2 regions of the Paenibacillus sp. OT2-17 genome follow, and region 2 is predicted to be linked to the other one. Evidence: riboswitches for the same ligand, from Rfam matches in the RefSeq annotation. Region 2 holds a riboswitch; the other holds the start of a gene.
What was found. Region 2 has a riboswitch for S-adenosylmethionine ahead of metA (homoserine O-acetyltransferase MetA). Riboswitches for the same ligand answer to the same signal wherever they lie in the genome.
Positions count from the first base shown of each region.

Region 1: another riboswitch for S-adenosylmethionine. It lies ahead of GRP75_RS11720 (methionine ABC transporter ATP-binding protein); the one in region 2 lies ahead of metA (homoserine O-acetyltransferase MetA).

Region 1 covers NZ_WUDQ01000072.1:80-9,916, forward strand. The annotation lists partial or broken gene GRP75_RS11690 (NAD(P)/FAD-dependent oxidoreductase) at 1-660, shown strand, start outside; gene GRP75_RS11695 (YuzB family protein) at 768-1,025, opposite strand; gene GRP75_RS11700 (NifU family protein) at 1,113-1,358, shown strand; gene GRP75_RS11705 (SDR family oxidoreductase) at 1,451-2,215, opposite strand; gene GRP75_RS11710 (MetQ/NlpA family ABC transporter substrate-binding protein) at 2,359-3,201, opposite strand; gene GRP75_RS11715 (methionine ABC transporter permease) at 3,276-3,944, opposite strand; gene GRP75_RS11720 (methionine ABC transporter ATP-binding protein) at 3,941-4,963, opposite strand; SAM riboswitch class I at 5,100-5,239, opposite strand; gene GRP75_RS11725 (Cthe_2314 family HEPN domain-containing protein) at 5,365-6,090, opposite strand; gene GRP75_RS11730 (UbiD family decarboxylase) at 6,142-7,908, opposite strand; gene GRP75_RS11735 (COX15/CtaA family protein) at 8,038-8,970, opposite strand; gene GRP75_RS11740 (thioredoxin family protein) at 9,144-9,488, opposite strand; gene GRP75_RS11745 (DUF2515 family protein) at 9,726-9,837, shown strand, end outside.
Region 2 covers NZ_WUDQ01000220.1:380-5,520, reverse strand. The annotation lists partial or broken gene GRP75_RS17835 (ROK family protein) at 1-145, shown strand, start outside; gene GRP75_RS17830 (HRDC domain-containing protein) at 312-1,319, shown strand; gene corA (magnesium/cobalt transporter CorA) at 1,480-2,415, opposite strand; SAM riboswitch class I at 2,967-3,092, shown strand; gene metA (homoserine O-acetyltransferase MetA) at 3,211-4,128, shown strand; gene GRP75_RS17815 (PLP-dependent transferase) at 4,253-5,141, shown strand, end outside.

The sequences.
Region 1 (9,837 bases), on a different contig from region 2:
GAAATCAAGCCATATGGACATGTCCATATTGTAGGCGGCGGTCTTAGCGGTGTTGAGATTGCTGCGGAGTTACGTGAAAGCCGCACGGATTTGAATATTACCATTATGGATCGGGGCGAGCGGGTGCTGTCGGCATTCCCGCAACGTTTGTCTGCCTATGTACATGCTTGGTTCAAGGAGCATCAGGTAAATGCGTTGAATCATGTTGCGGTTTCCCGTATTGAGCCGGGGGCTATTTATAACCGTGACGAGCAAATTGTAACGGATGCAGTGGTATGGACGGCTGGGATTCAGCCGGTAAAAATCGTGCAGGATTTAGCCGTCCCTAAAGACCCTCAGGGTCGTATCGTGCTCAACGAGTATTATCAAATACCAGATCATCCTGAGGTGTATGTGGTCGGAGACTGTGCGAGCCTTCCCTACTCTCCAAGCGCTCAGGCGGCAGAAGTGCAAGGGGAGCAAATCGCACACATTGTACGCGACCTGTGGAAAGGCCAAACGCCTCACCCGCATCCTTTAAAGCTGCGCGGTACATTAGGCGCACTTGGCAAGAAGGCCGGGTTCGGCTATGGCTTTATGGGCAGTACCTCATTGCGCGGACGAGTACCACGCCTGCTTAAAAGCGGCGTGCTCTGGAAGTCCAAACGCCATTTTGGATAAACGTATGCTAAACAAAGAAGACCCGCTCTTAGAGCAGGTCTTCTTTGTTTCTTGAGTGTTTGCATCATGTATATTCTCTACAGAAAGGAGCTGGCTAACAGAGCCTTTCAATCCAAATCTAGGTTATCCCATGCTTCAGCTTCCTTAATTTTGTTCATAATCACTTCGTACAGAAGCTCTGCTGAATCTGCGGATACAATCTCGCCGTTGACCATCGCATAGGGTTCGGCGTTGCACTGACCGCAATTGCTTAGGCAGCCGTATTCAATCACATCATAATCTGGATTCTGTTCCAGCTTGGACATGATCTCATCGGTACCCCAATGCATATTACTGGTGCAAAACTCAATAATAGGTCTTAACATTTTTTCACCTGCTTTGGATGACGGGCATTTTAATTTGGCCCGCTTTGTAATATAATAATAAGGGTATAGGAAAGGAGTTGAATTCTAATGAGCGAAACACAAAGCGTTCAAATGTATGATGAAGTAGCTGATGTACTGGATAAGCTCCGTCCGTTCCTGCAACGCGATGGTGGCGACGTTGAGCTGGTTGACGTTGAAGACGGCATCGTTAAGCTGAAGCTGGTAGGCGCTTGCGGCAGTTGCCCAAGTTCCACAATCACGCTGAAAGCAGGGATTGAACGCGCTCTTCTCGAAGAAGTCGACGGCGTCCAAGAAGTGGTACAAGTATTCTAATGCTTGATGCATAATGATCATGAGAGTCTTGACTTCGGTAACGAAGCTCAAGACTCTTTTTTGTATTACAGCGTCTGAAGGATCACTTAAGCTTATATGGTTGGCCGAATGGGATCTAAACCTCCCGATACATCCATAATATTGCCTGTTATAAAATCCGAATGCTCCTCACATAAATAGACGATCACTCGTGCAATGTCCTCTCCGCTCCCCGGACGTCCACGCGGTGTCTCTTTATCCTGCATGCCGATGACATCGGCGATTGACATTTCCTTATTTGCTCCTCGGATGTCCCCTGGACAGATCATATTGACCGTAATGCCATAAGGAGCTTCCTCCACAGCCAGTGACTTCGTAAAAGACACCAGCCCCACCTTGGCGGCTGCGTAGACGGCACGATGCGGCCAAGCCCTTGCTTCTCCAGCATGACCAAAGCCAAAATGAATAATACGTCCCCAATGCTGGCTACGCATGTGGGGCAATACCAAATGATCCAGCAGCATGGTACCGACCAGATTTCCTTGTATCATGGCATGAATCTCAGCCACACTGTAATCCGCAAACAGACGGCGTTCCCGGATGAACGGTCCGGCATTGTTCACCATAATATCGACTCCGCCCAGCCGATCCTGTACTTCACCAATCAGCCTCGTGATATCTTCCTGAACAGAGATATCCCCTTGTAAAGACAGGCAGCGTACTCCCTTAGACTCAATCACCCGCTTAAGCGCTTCGGCTTCTGCTTGGCTATGCACATAATTTAGCGCAATATTACAGCCTTCATCCGCCAGACGCAAAGCGGTCGTTTTACCTAAACCTTTGGCACTGCCGGTTATGAATGCGACTTTATCTCTCAACAATTTTCCTCCTGTTCACAGAGAACGGTCACCCCCAAGTATAAAATATTTAAGCTTCCCCTACAACTCCATCCAAAAAGAAACCCCAGTCCTCTTGTTCAAGAGAATCTGGGGTTTGCGTGCAATGCGTTCTCGTTCCCTGCTTAAAATGCTGGAATAATCGCGCCTTGGTATTTATCTTCGATGAATTTTTTAGTTTCTGGAGATTGCAAAGCTTTGATCAGCTTCTGAATCGCTTCGGAATCTTTATTATCAGGACGTGCTACCAGAACGTTAGCATAAGGAGAATCTTTATCTTCCAGTGCCAGTGCATCCTTCGTTGGATTCAGCTTCGCTTCCAGAGCGTAGTTCGTGTTGATCAACGCAATATCCACTTCAGGCAACTGACGTGGCAGCATAGCCGCCTCAAGCTCCTTGAATTTCAGGTTTTTCTTATTTTCAGTAATATCTTTTACCGTAGCTTCAATGTTGCTTGCGTCTTTCAGCTTGATCAGACCTTGTTTCTCCAACAAGAGCAATGCGCGGCCTCCGTTTGTCGCATCGTTCGGAATGGCTACAGTTGCGCCATCTGGGATTTCATCAAGCTTTTTATATTTTTGGGAGTAGATACCGAATGGCTCCAAATGAACTGCGCCCACAGAAACCAGATCCATTTTGCGCTCTTTGTTCATCACATCCAGGTAAGGTACATGTTGAAAGAAGTTAGCATCCAGTTGCTTGTCAAACAATTGTACGTTCGGCTGTACATAGTCGTTAAACTGAACGACTTGGAGACGAACCCCTTCTTTTTCCAACTGAGGCTTGATCGCTTCCAAAATTTCCGCATGCGGCACAGGAGAAGCTCCAATTTTCAGCTCCACTTCACGTGGTGATCCGCCTGTATTTTCGGTCGCATTGTTTGTATCCGATGTTGTGCTCTTTGTACCGCAAGCAGCCAGCACCGCAATTAATGTCAAGCTTAATACAGCCAATACCCATTTCTTCATGTTATTACCCCTCCAATAATTTGTAATATTCAGGAGCAGACGTCCTGATCAATAAGGATATCTATATGTTTTCCCTATTTTCGAGTATAATGCCGCACGAGACGATCTCCCGCCATTTGCAGCAATTGTACCAATACGACCATCAGCACGACCGCAACGATCATGACAGCCGTTTCATAACGATAATAGCCGTAGTTGATAGCCAGTGTACCCAGTCCACCGCCCCCGATCATCCCGGACATTGCCGTGTAGGATACGAGTGTAACGACGGTAATAGTTAATGCAGCGAGCAGACCCGGAAGTGCCTCACGTAACAGCACACGCCGGATAATTTGTCCTGTCGAGGCACCCATCGCTTGTGCGGCTTCAATGACGCCCTTGTCCACTTCACGCAGAGACGTTTCGACAAGACGTGCGAAGAATGGGGCAGCCCCAATAACCAATGGTGGAATGGTTCCCAACACCCCGGTCGAGGTACCTACCAGCGATCGTGTAAAAGGAATAAGTGCAACGATCAAAATGATAAATGGTACGGAACGTAAAATGTTAACGATGAATGATAATACAATGTATATCACCTTCATCAGAGTTAACGAGGAGCGACTCGCCAGAAACAATAATATGCCAAGCGGCAAACCAATAATGAGGGTGAACAATGCGGATGCTCCGAGCATCTGAAGGGTTTCCAGAGTAGAATTCCCTAGCTCATCCCAACTCACTTGTGAAAAATCAAGTTCGCTCATTGTCCGATCACCTCCACATCTAGTCCTTGCCCAGACACTTCGCGCAGCGTATGCTCTATATCTTCATGGTTTCCTTCAAAACGAACGATCAGCTGTCCATAGGGTACATTTTTAATCGTAGATATGGTTCCCTGCAAGATCGCAAAATCAACACCAGTGCTTCGAGCCGTACGCGACAGAATCGCATCATATGTTTTACTGCCCAAGAAGGAGATACGTACCACCTGCGCCGACTCACCGCCACCTGCTGCCGCAATCGCTGCTTGCAACTCCTCGGGATGTTCTGACTCCCGTTGGATAAAGTCCTTGGTTACCTGGTGCTGTGGCTTCAAAAATACTTCCGCCACTGGGCCTTGCTCCACGATGTCGCCCTGATGAATGACGCCAACTCGATCACAAATGCTTTGAATGACATGCATTTCATGTGTAATCAGCACGATGGTTAAATTAAAGCGCTGATTAATATCCAACAGCAATTTAAGGATAGACCCCGTCGTTTGCGGATCAAGCGCAGAAGTCGCTTCGTCACACAGCAATACATGAGGATCACTAGCCAGCGCCCTTGCAATTCCTACCCGCTGTTTCTGTCCACCTGAGAGCTGTGACGGATACTTTCCACTGTGTTCTTCCAGACCCACCAGTTCCAGCAGCTCACGAACTTTCATGTCCAGCTTTTCCCTGGGAGTGTTTACCAACCGCAAAGGAAATGCAATATTGTCATACACCGTTGCCGAAGATAACAAATTAAAATGCTGAAAAATCATTCCGATTTTTCGACGTTGCTTCTGTAACTGGGATTGACTCACAGTAGCGAGGTTTACCCCGTCTACCCATACTTCACCTGAAGTAGGGCGTTCCAATAAATTAATACAGCGGATCAATGTACTTTTCCCCGCCCCGGAGTGACCAATCACTCCGAATATTTCTCCACGCTTTATAGAAAGATCCAACCCAGACAGCGCATTAACGCGTCGGTTGCCTTTGCCATAATGCTTGGTTAACTGCTTAAGCTCTATCAACGTGCTGCGACCCCCTTCACTTCTTCCTTACCCTTTTAACCAGTTGTCATCTCTCAGAATTGTATAAAATCGCTATTTATTTATACAAAAAAGAGCCCCTTTCACAGAATGAAAAGGGCCCCACCTTGCGAACCTTTTCTCATCTGCCAAAATCGCTATAACTCTAGCGGTTTTGTAGGAATTAGCACCATCATGTTCCCTCCCAGTGTATTACACCGGGAAAGAACGGGTTGCCGGGCTTCATCGGGCCAGTCCCTCCACCTCTCTGGATAAGAAAAATATGTTAAACTCCAGCTTTAGCTGTCCGTTAAGTTTATATAAAAAAACATAATTCAAGCATTTTTCTGAAACTAGGTTTCAGTATAGATAGTTTACATTGCTTTGTCAAAGGATATTTTCTATCATATTTTTGGGCGTACTGCCCGATTCTCCCATTGTTTCGCAGTATAAGTAAAGGCGTTTGACAGCGACCGACATACCATTTCCAAGCCCTGCTGCAAATCTTCCAAATGGTGATCGAGGTCCTCCAGTTGGATTTTTCCATACAAAGCTCGGTGTCGTTGCCAGAGATCATCCTGCATTTCCGTATTCATATAGTGTATCTCCGTATTCCGACGCTTACGCAGCCGATTGATGGCATCGTTGTAAGTATCCTTGATATCAATTAAATTATCGGTCAATACAGGATGCATTTTGAGATACTTAAGCTGCCGCAACACGGTAAAATACGAATAGTGCGCCTTATACTGCCCTGTTTTTAAATCATACAGATCATTTAGCCAGTTACCCAGCTTATCCAAAATAGAGAAAACCCGAACAAACCCATCTTTATAAAAGAAAACATATAACGCATAATCGGATTTTTCATCCTCACTCATATCTTCAGCATATCCGGCTTTCACTTTCATACGGAAAAAGGCGGAAGCATGATGGCTCTGCTCCAGTTCATCCAGAGATGACATTAGACCGCGTGTTAAAATATCCGCCTTCCGAAAATCGTGGGTCGGATCTCCACCAGCCTGAATTTGCCGCTCCAGCAGGTTCAACATAGCTGACATGCTATTCATGGCATCTAGCAGGATGCCTTTGTTCACACGTGGTGGCTCACCCAGTAGCTTGCGTATCATGCTTACGCCTCCTTATAAATGTAAAATCCGGCTGTAGGTTTAATTAGGGCGTCAAGCGAAATAACTCGTCCATCGTTGATCTACAAGCTTAACAATATCCTCACGCGGTAACACCTCATCTGGATACCCCGGCTTCATACGCGCATCCACTACAATCGGCAGCTTATAGTTCAGATGATGCAAACGCACTTCGCTGTCTGCGTACATATCTGTAGCCGGGTTAAAGCGTGTGAATACCGTCCAAAGGAACGAGGCTTGAGAGCGAACGACTTCTTTGGCATCGTCTACAATGAAGACGAGCGGCCACTCTTGCTCACCCGCTGCTAATCGCTCCAAAACACGTGCCGCCAGCTCAGGCTCCTGCTCAAAGGACGCACCCGATACGACAAGGCAACCTCCGCAATAGGGCTCAATTTCACGAATTCCCGGCAGATCGCCTCCCTCATAAGCACGAGGCAATTCACGTACAGGCTCACCTATCCCCATCAGGATGGCCTTACTGCCATGATTCAGCTTGCGGCCTGTGTAATCGAGTGTATCGTGTGACGTGTGATTGAATATAAATAAATCCCTTGCTGGATTAAATCGCTCCAGAATGGTTTCCAGCAGCAGGTTAAAGTCAGATAAATCAATTACTCGATCCGTCAGCATCAGGAATTTAGTCAACGACAATTGACCTTGACCCAAAATAGTAAAACCGGATACAAGCGCTTCACGGGAGTAGCTTTCACGTACCACTGCCGCTGCTAGCGCATGTACACCCGTTTCCGCATACGCCCACAGGGACTTGACGGAAGGCATCACAAGCGGATATGCAGGCGACAGCAGACGTTGCAAAAACTCACCGAGATAGTAGTCTTCTTGCCGAGGCTTACCTACAATGGTTGCCGGATAAATGGCATCCTTGCGGTGATGCATATGTTTGACATGAAATACAGGGAAATCATGCTGTAATGAATAATAGCCAAAATGATCACCAAACGGGCCTTCCGGACGGCGTTCATGAGGCGGTACATAACCGCTGATTGCAAATTCTGCTTCTGCTGGAATCCGGTGACCCCCGAGCGGGTCTTCTGTCATGGGCAGCTTGCCTCCCATAATAAGCGAAGCCAGCAACAGCTCAGGCAAGTTTTCCGGTGCTGGCGCAATGGCAGACGCAATCAGGGCAGGCGGGCCACCGATGATAATCGTCGTAGGCAATGGCTCATTACGCAGTTCCGCTTCATGATAATGAAAACCGCCGCCTTTATGAATTTGCCAGTGAATGCCCGTCGTCTGATCATCATAAATCTGAATGCGGTACATCCCCAAATTATGATCCTTGGGCTGACCTGGCTTCTCAGTATACACGAGTGGAAGCGTAATAAACGGCCCTCCATCCTCATGCCAACTGGTCACTTTAGGCAGTGGTGCCAGCGGAGCCTCTGTACGGCGAACTCCCAATACAGGGGCCTCGCTATGAGATACTGTTTTTAGCCCTACTTTTAGCATGTCCTTAATCAGGCCACGTTCATTCCACAATGCTTTGGGTGTAGGTGGAAACAATGTTTTGGTCGCTCCTACAATCGCATCCATCAGTTGCTCTGGGCGCGGACCAAAAGCCATGTCCACACGGCGATTTGTACCAAACAGATTACTGGCTACAGGAAACGGGGTTCCTTTTACATTCGTGAACAGAAGTGCCGGCCCTTCTTCCTCAATGACTCTTCGATGAATCTCAGCCAGCTCCAGGTAAGGATCGACAGGTGCCTCTATAATTTTAAGATGATTTTCTTTACGCAGCGCTTCAATAAATTGGCGCAAATTCTGGTAGATCAACTGGACGACTCCTCCTAAGCAAATCAAGCCCTCGAGAAACTCGCGGGCCTGGTTTGTTTCTTATATGCTATTATACGTGTTTAAACGCCTCTTGGGCAAAAATCCGCTTGACTATGATCTATGAAACGCTTAGGTACGTTGTGCTTGGGTCGGAACAAGCTTGCGGTCCGGTGACAATTGCCATACACGATAGCTCAGATAAGCCAAGATGGAGAACAACGATGCAATCACCAGCATATGTCCCAGCACGATAAACATGTAGATTTCAGGTTTGTTGACGTACAACAAGATAATTCCAATCACCACTTGAAGCAAGATTAACAAGACCGATACGACACCCAATATACGGATATCCCGGTGGTTCGGGTGATAACGGTATGAGTAGTGACCCACAGCCAAGATAATGACGAACAGCAGACCAGCTGAAATCTGATGAAGCAGCAGTGGAGATATGAAGCCCCCAATATTTACAACCTTCTGGATGACCGAGTGACTAAGCAACGCCCCTGAATAGACAGCAATATAGGTATAGATCGTCGATAACCATATAAAGTTACGAAAGCCCCGACTGACAGGCCCAGGAATCAGACGCGGGGTGTGGCGTGAATCTGCATGCTCCTGCCAGGCCCCCAACGTCATCATAGTCGCACTGGCAAAGGCGATAAGCGCAAAGCCAAAATGCAGTCCCATGACTGCAGCCGATTGGGAGAAGACGACAGCCAACGCCCCCATTGCACCTTGTATGATGACAAACATGAGCGTGAGCAGCGAGAATAGCTGCAAATCCTTCCGATGCTTCATAAACAGCAAAAAGCCAACAAATGAGGCGATAGAAAGAATCCCGGCCATGGCACTGACGGAGCGATGAGAGAACTCAATAAGGGATGCGATCGTATGTGCCGGAACCAGCTTACCATTGCACAGCGGGAATTCCCGGCCACAGCCGAGACCAGAATCCGTTCGCGTCACGACACCTCCACCGAAGGTAGCCAAAAACATGACAATACATGTTACGAGTGCCAGCCATTTTAATATTCTGATTTTGTTATTCAAAGAATTCACCCGTATCCTTCCAAATATAATATTTATTCACTTTATATGTTGTGAAATGATCACTTAAAGTAATTATAACTGATATATCGTTCCTTGACATACGAGCTTTGTTGACAAAATGTGAACGTGTCCGTGAGAAAGCCGCCCCCTGAGAAGGAAGCGGCTTTCTGAATGTCTTGATGTTATTTTGCTAAGCTCGCGTGGACTTCAACAGCCCGATCCAAAAATTGCTCAATCTCTTCGCGGGATTTGCGCAGTCTGTTCACCAGACGTACCAGTTCTCGCCCTTCACTGTAAGCGATAAAGCTAGGAATCCCCAATACATTTTGCTCTTGACTGACGCTTTCGGCCTGTTCTACATCAATCTCAATTAATGTAAGCTTATCTGCATATTGTTGTTCCACATCAGGCATGAACGGATCGATGAAATGACAATCCTTACACCAGTCCGCCTTAAACACAGCCACCGTAACGCCCGGAGTGGATATTGCCTTATTAAAGTCTTCATGAGAGACGATTTTTTGCATGGATGATTCCTCCTTAAATTCTTTTTGTGCTGAAAAGATTGCACTTTCTATTGTAACGCCAAGTGAAGCTTTTGCACACTCCCCCATTCTACTCACATGCCGATTGGAAGCCCTCTCATTGAGGCATACTAAAGATATACTTAAGAATCCACATAAGCGTCGACATCCTAACAGCATACCCAACATACTTGGCAGGATACGGGGATGCTTGCAGTTGGAAAGGAGGTTAATTTAGTCATGTCTCTTACCGAATGGCTCCATACAGCATCTCGACAGCTTCAAGGAGGGCTAAAGTTACTGGGTTCCGTTCCCCGTGTTGCAGAGGAAGCTTGGGAGGGCAAACGGGCGG
Region 2 (5,141 bases):
GAAGCTTCAAGAACTTTTGAACGGATACGTACAGCATTCGAGTCTGACAACAGATATTGAGCAATATATCGTATCTCCGGGATTGGGTGACAATGCTGGATTGTGCGGTGCTCTGGCATTGGCAAAGGAAAAGCTGAATCATTAGAATTTATGGTTGACGGCACTCCAAGGTACGGTTATTATATAGGCAACAGTATAGTACGGCTCAAAAAGGGAAGCACCTTTCTTGCGAATACGCAGGATGGGTGCTTTTTTTTGCGTTTTTGTGTTGTGCGGGACTGTCTTTCAACGATATGAGGGAGGAAGAAATCATGGATATTGTATTTTTAAATCGCTTGTCCAAACGAAATGAACAGGGCTATGAGGACTTTGCTCAGGTATGGATTGGGCAGCATGAAGGGGGATGGAGTGCAGGCTGGAGCACACAGCATGTCCCGGATGAAAGTATAGACGACCTTTGGTATGAGGGCAGCTTGTGGCAGGAATTACTACATGTATACCGTCATGAGCTGGCGCTCAAAATGGCTGAGGGCTATAGGCCCTTAATCCATGGCGTATTTCATGAGCAAGAAGGATCATCAGGACGAGGACAAACGCTGCAAAAGCTGTATTGCTACAGTGATTTGTTTCCACGTGATGAAGTGTATGAGCAGTTGACGATGTGGAGACGGCAAAAGGCAGCAACGGAACGAAAAGCACCTTATTTTATCGCTACGAATCGGCTGCTTCGACTCATTAGCGTCTATCTTCCCCATACCGAAGAAGAACTGTTGGAGCTGCCTGGTATGGGTCAGGGTAAAGTGTCGCAATATGGGACGGAGCTATTGGCTATTACGACACAAAATGACCGGACCACACCATTTCCGTTGAACTGGGTAACAGAGACGCTGGAAGAAGAAGTTTTTTTGTCATGGCTATACAAGCAAAAAGAGAACCAGTACAGGCAGGAGCTGAACAAATTCAGCCTAACTAGAACGATTATCGAAGGCATTTCGGACGGTCTTTCACTGGAGCATATCGGAATGAAGACAGGTTTGCATCGTAGAGAGATGATTGAAGCTGTGGAGCATTTGGACAGGGATGGCATTGATATGGAGAAGCTGATCCGCAAGGAATTGGTGAATGTATCTAAGGAAGAGCAGGCAGCCATCTGGTCTGCTTATGAAGAGTTGGGGGATGCGCTGCTCAAGCCCGTCATGCTGAAAGTGTATGGGGAAGAAAAGGCAACCGAAACAGGACTGGATCAAATTTACGAGCGTCTGCGTCTGATCCGTATACGGTTTCGTCATCAGCAGGTACCCGACCGACATGTTGGATAATATAGAACTGATTGAATAAAGCTAAAGTATTAAAGTGCATTCAGGGTTCAACATACTAAAAAGCAGCAGCGAGTTCCACACAGGACACGGCTGCTGCTTTTTATGACCAAGCTGAAAATCGAAAAAAGTATCCAACTCGGTACTTTTCCCCCTGTTCTTTTTAAACCCAGTCTTTCTTGCGGAAAATACAGAACATACTGACACCTAATGCCACCATAATACCAATGACGACAAAATAGCCATAACGTGTATGAAGCTCAGGCATATTATCGAAGTTCATCCCATATATTCCGGTAATGACTGTCAATGGCATAAATACGGTCGTAATTGCCGTAAACACACGCATAATTTCATTGGCACGGTTGGCGATACTGGATTGATAAGCTTCTCGAAGGTTACCCATCAAGTCGCGGTAAGTTTCAAAAGTCTCCGAAATTTTCACAGCATTTTCATAAATGTCGCTGAAATATTTTTGCAATTGATCGTCGATGAGCCGCAAATCCCGTTTGTTCAGGGTATTGATGACTTCTTTTTGTGGACCCAGCACTTTTTTCAGCCACAGAATCTCACTTCGTAAGCCGATGATTTCGTTCAAATGCGACTTTTTCGTATGCATTAGAATATCTTCTTCCAGCTTCTCAATGCGGACCTCAATCCGGTCACCAACCAGAAAATAGTTGTCAACAATCAAGTCGACCAACAGATACATAAAACGGTCAGGCTGGCTGACTTCTTGCTCCCACAGCATAGGCTTGAGGGTACGAAGCTCATTTATTTTCTGCTTGGTCACCGTAATGATAAAATGGCGGCCGATAAAAATGTTCAAAGCTCGCAAAAATATTTCTTCATCATCAAAACGAATGCTATTTACAACGATAAAATAATGGCTTTCATAAATTTCAATCTTCGGACGCTGTTCTTCTTCACTCAAACAGTCTTCTACTGCAAGATCATGCATGGAAAATAAAGGCTGGAGCACTGTCAAATCATCGACATCGGCATCAATCCAATAAAAACCTTCTGCCGGTGCAGTAAGCGCCATTTCAATTTCTTCGACAGGGGTAAAAACCCCGTTGTTGACCAAACGGATTTTCATATATGTCACTCCTTATGCTCCGTCGTAACGGAAATACGTTTACCTTAAGCATAAGGAATGGACTCAGTTAGCCAGTTAGCCGGTGCGGGTAAGCGTGCACTCCCATCAAAAGCCGGAGGCTTTTGGAGCATGCAGAGCCTGGCGTCCCGTCTTTCGGCAAGCTGAAGTCATTCCTATGCTGTTGTTCAGGGATCGCCGCCTATTCGGACTCGGGTCGCCTTCCATTCCGGATTCACCTCTCAAATGTTCTTTTTTAGATTGCCACAGTATCGCAGGAAACACTCAAATCTGCACTACTGCTCCATATTTTTGCCTAATAGCACTTGTATAGTATAACGCTCGGCCTACGGCCTTTCAAGCGCAAAATCATGGGCTAAATCAACAGTAGTGGCAAGAGCTTCAACGATAGGAGGGATATGATTTAACCTATGGAAAAGGTAGACAAAATGTGAATGCAGGGTACAAATTTAAAAGTCCCATCTTGACGAAGCCCAGCCGATGCATTAAAGTGAACAACAAGAACTTTGTGAACCTAAAATGAATATAGCGAAATCTTATCAAGAGCAGGTGGAGGGACTAGCCCGATGATACCCGGCAACCGGCGATTTTAATCGCACGGTGCTAATTCTTGCAGGACGCGCGCTTTGTACAAAGAGCGTTGCCCTGACAGATGAGAGAGGCGCATATGGATACAAATATGACCTTTCTCTAACCTGAGAAAGGTCTTTTTATTATATGCCCGGCATCTCAACAAGACGATTTTCGCAAAACTTACCGAACAAGGAGTGAGTTTACATGCCGATTAAAATCCCAGACACGCTACCTGCCAAGGAAGTGCTCGAGGGCGAAAATATTTTCGTAATGGATGAAAGCTTGGCTTATCATCAGGATATTCGTCCGTTGCGTATCGCCATTTTGAATTTAATGCCTACAAAGGAGACGACGGAAACCCAACTGTTGCGCTTGGTAGGCAATACGCCGCTGCAAGTGGACGTCACGCTGGTGCACATGAAATCTCATGTATCCAAAAATACATCGCAAGAATATTTGAACATGTTCTATAAAACGTTTGACGAGATCAAGAACAGTCGTTTTGACGGCATGGTTATTACAGGAGCCCCGGTTGAACAGCTTGAGTTTGAGGATGTGAACTACTGGGAGGAGATCCAGCAAATCTTTGAATGGACGAAAACGAATGTAACTTCGACCATGCATATCTGTTGGGCCTCACAGGCAGGCTTATACCATCATTTCGATGTCCCTAAATACGGGCTCGACTACAAATGCTTTGGCGTATTTCCACACACCGTGATTAAACCTAAAGTAAAATTGCTACGCGGCTTTGATGAATTGTTTTATGCTCCTCACTCCCGACATACGGAGGTTCGGCGGGAAGATATTGATCATATTGCCGAATTAGAAGTTTTATCCGAATCCGAGGAAGCTGGAGTGTACCTCGTAGCCACGCTTGACGGTAAACAAATTTTTGTAACTGGGCACTCTGAATATGACCCGCTTTCCCTGAAATGGGAATACGACCGCGATGTGGCCAAAGGAATGGATATTGAAGTCCCCAAAAATTATTTTCCTAATGATGATCCCAAGCGCACACCACCCTCAATCTGGCGGGCACACGCCAATTTATTATTCTCGAATTGGCTGAACTATTATGTATACCAAGAAACACCTTACGATATCGGGCCCCAGATTTAAAAAGGGGCTTGTAGTTTACCCTTGTACAGTACCACCTTGCAGTAGCGCAGCAGTATAGTCTTTGACATCCATTTTTGCAGGATTTGTTATAGCACCCACTATGGAAGTTAACAGGAGGATTCATATGAGTGAGAAACAGTGGAAAATCGAAAGCAGATTGGCACAAATCGGTTCAGTAGAGGAGCCAGTAACCGGGGCTGTTAATTACCCGATTTACCAATCTACGGCGTTCCGCCATCCCCGTCTAGGTCAAAGCACAGGATTTGATTACATTCGGACGATCAATCCTACGCGAAAGGTACTGGAAGAGGCTTCTGCTGCACTTGAATCGGGTGATGCAGGTTTTGCATGTAGCTCAGGTATGGCGGCGCTGCAAACGGTATTTGCATTGTTTGGACAGGGAGATCACCTCATTGTATCGCTGGATCTGTATGGCGGGACATATCGCTTGCTGGAGCGTATTTTATCTAAATTTGGTGTAACAGCAAGTTATGTGGATACGAATGATCTTGAAGCACTCGAACAGTCATGTCGACCGAATACCAAAGCTGTATTCATAGAAACACCTACAAATCCGTTAATGATGATCACTGATATTCGAGCGGTTGCCGAGTGGGCATCACAACATCAGTTGCTTACCATTGTAGATAATACGCTGCTAACCCCATATTTCCAGCGGCCATTGGAGCTGGGCGCGGATATTGTGGTACATAGCGCAACCAAATATTTGGGCGGACACAACGATGTGCTGGCAGGGTTGATCGTAACCAAAGGCAAAGAGCTGTCGGCTGAAATTTCCTTCCTGCACAATTCCATAGGGGCCGTGCTTTCCCCGAGCGACTGCTATCAGTTGATGAAGGGGATGAAGACGTTAGCGCTGCGTATGGACCGACATCAGCATAATGCAACAGTGCTGTCTAACTATTTACTGACGCATCCGGCGGTGGCGGAAGTATTTTATCCAGCTCTCGAAGGCCACCCAGGTCGTGAGATTCAAAATAAACAATCCAGCG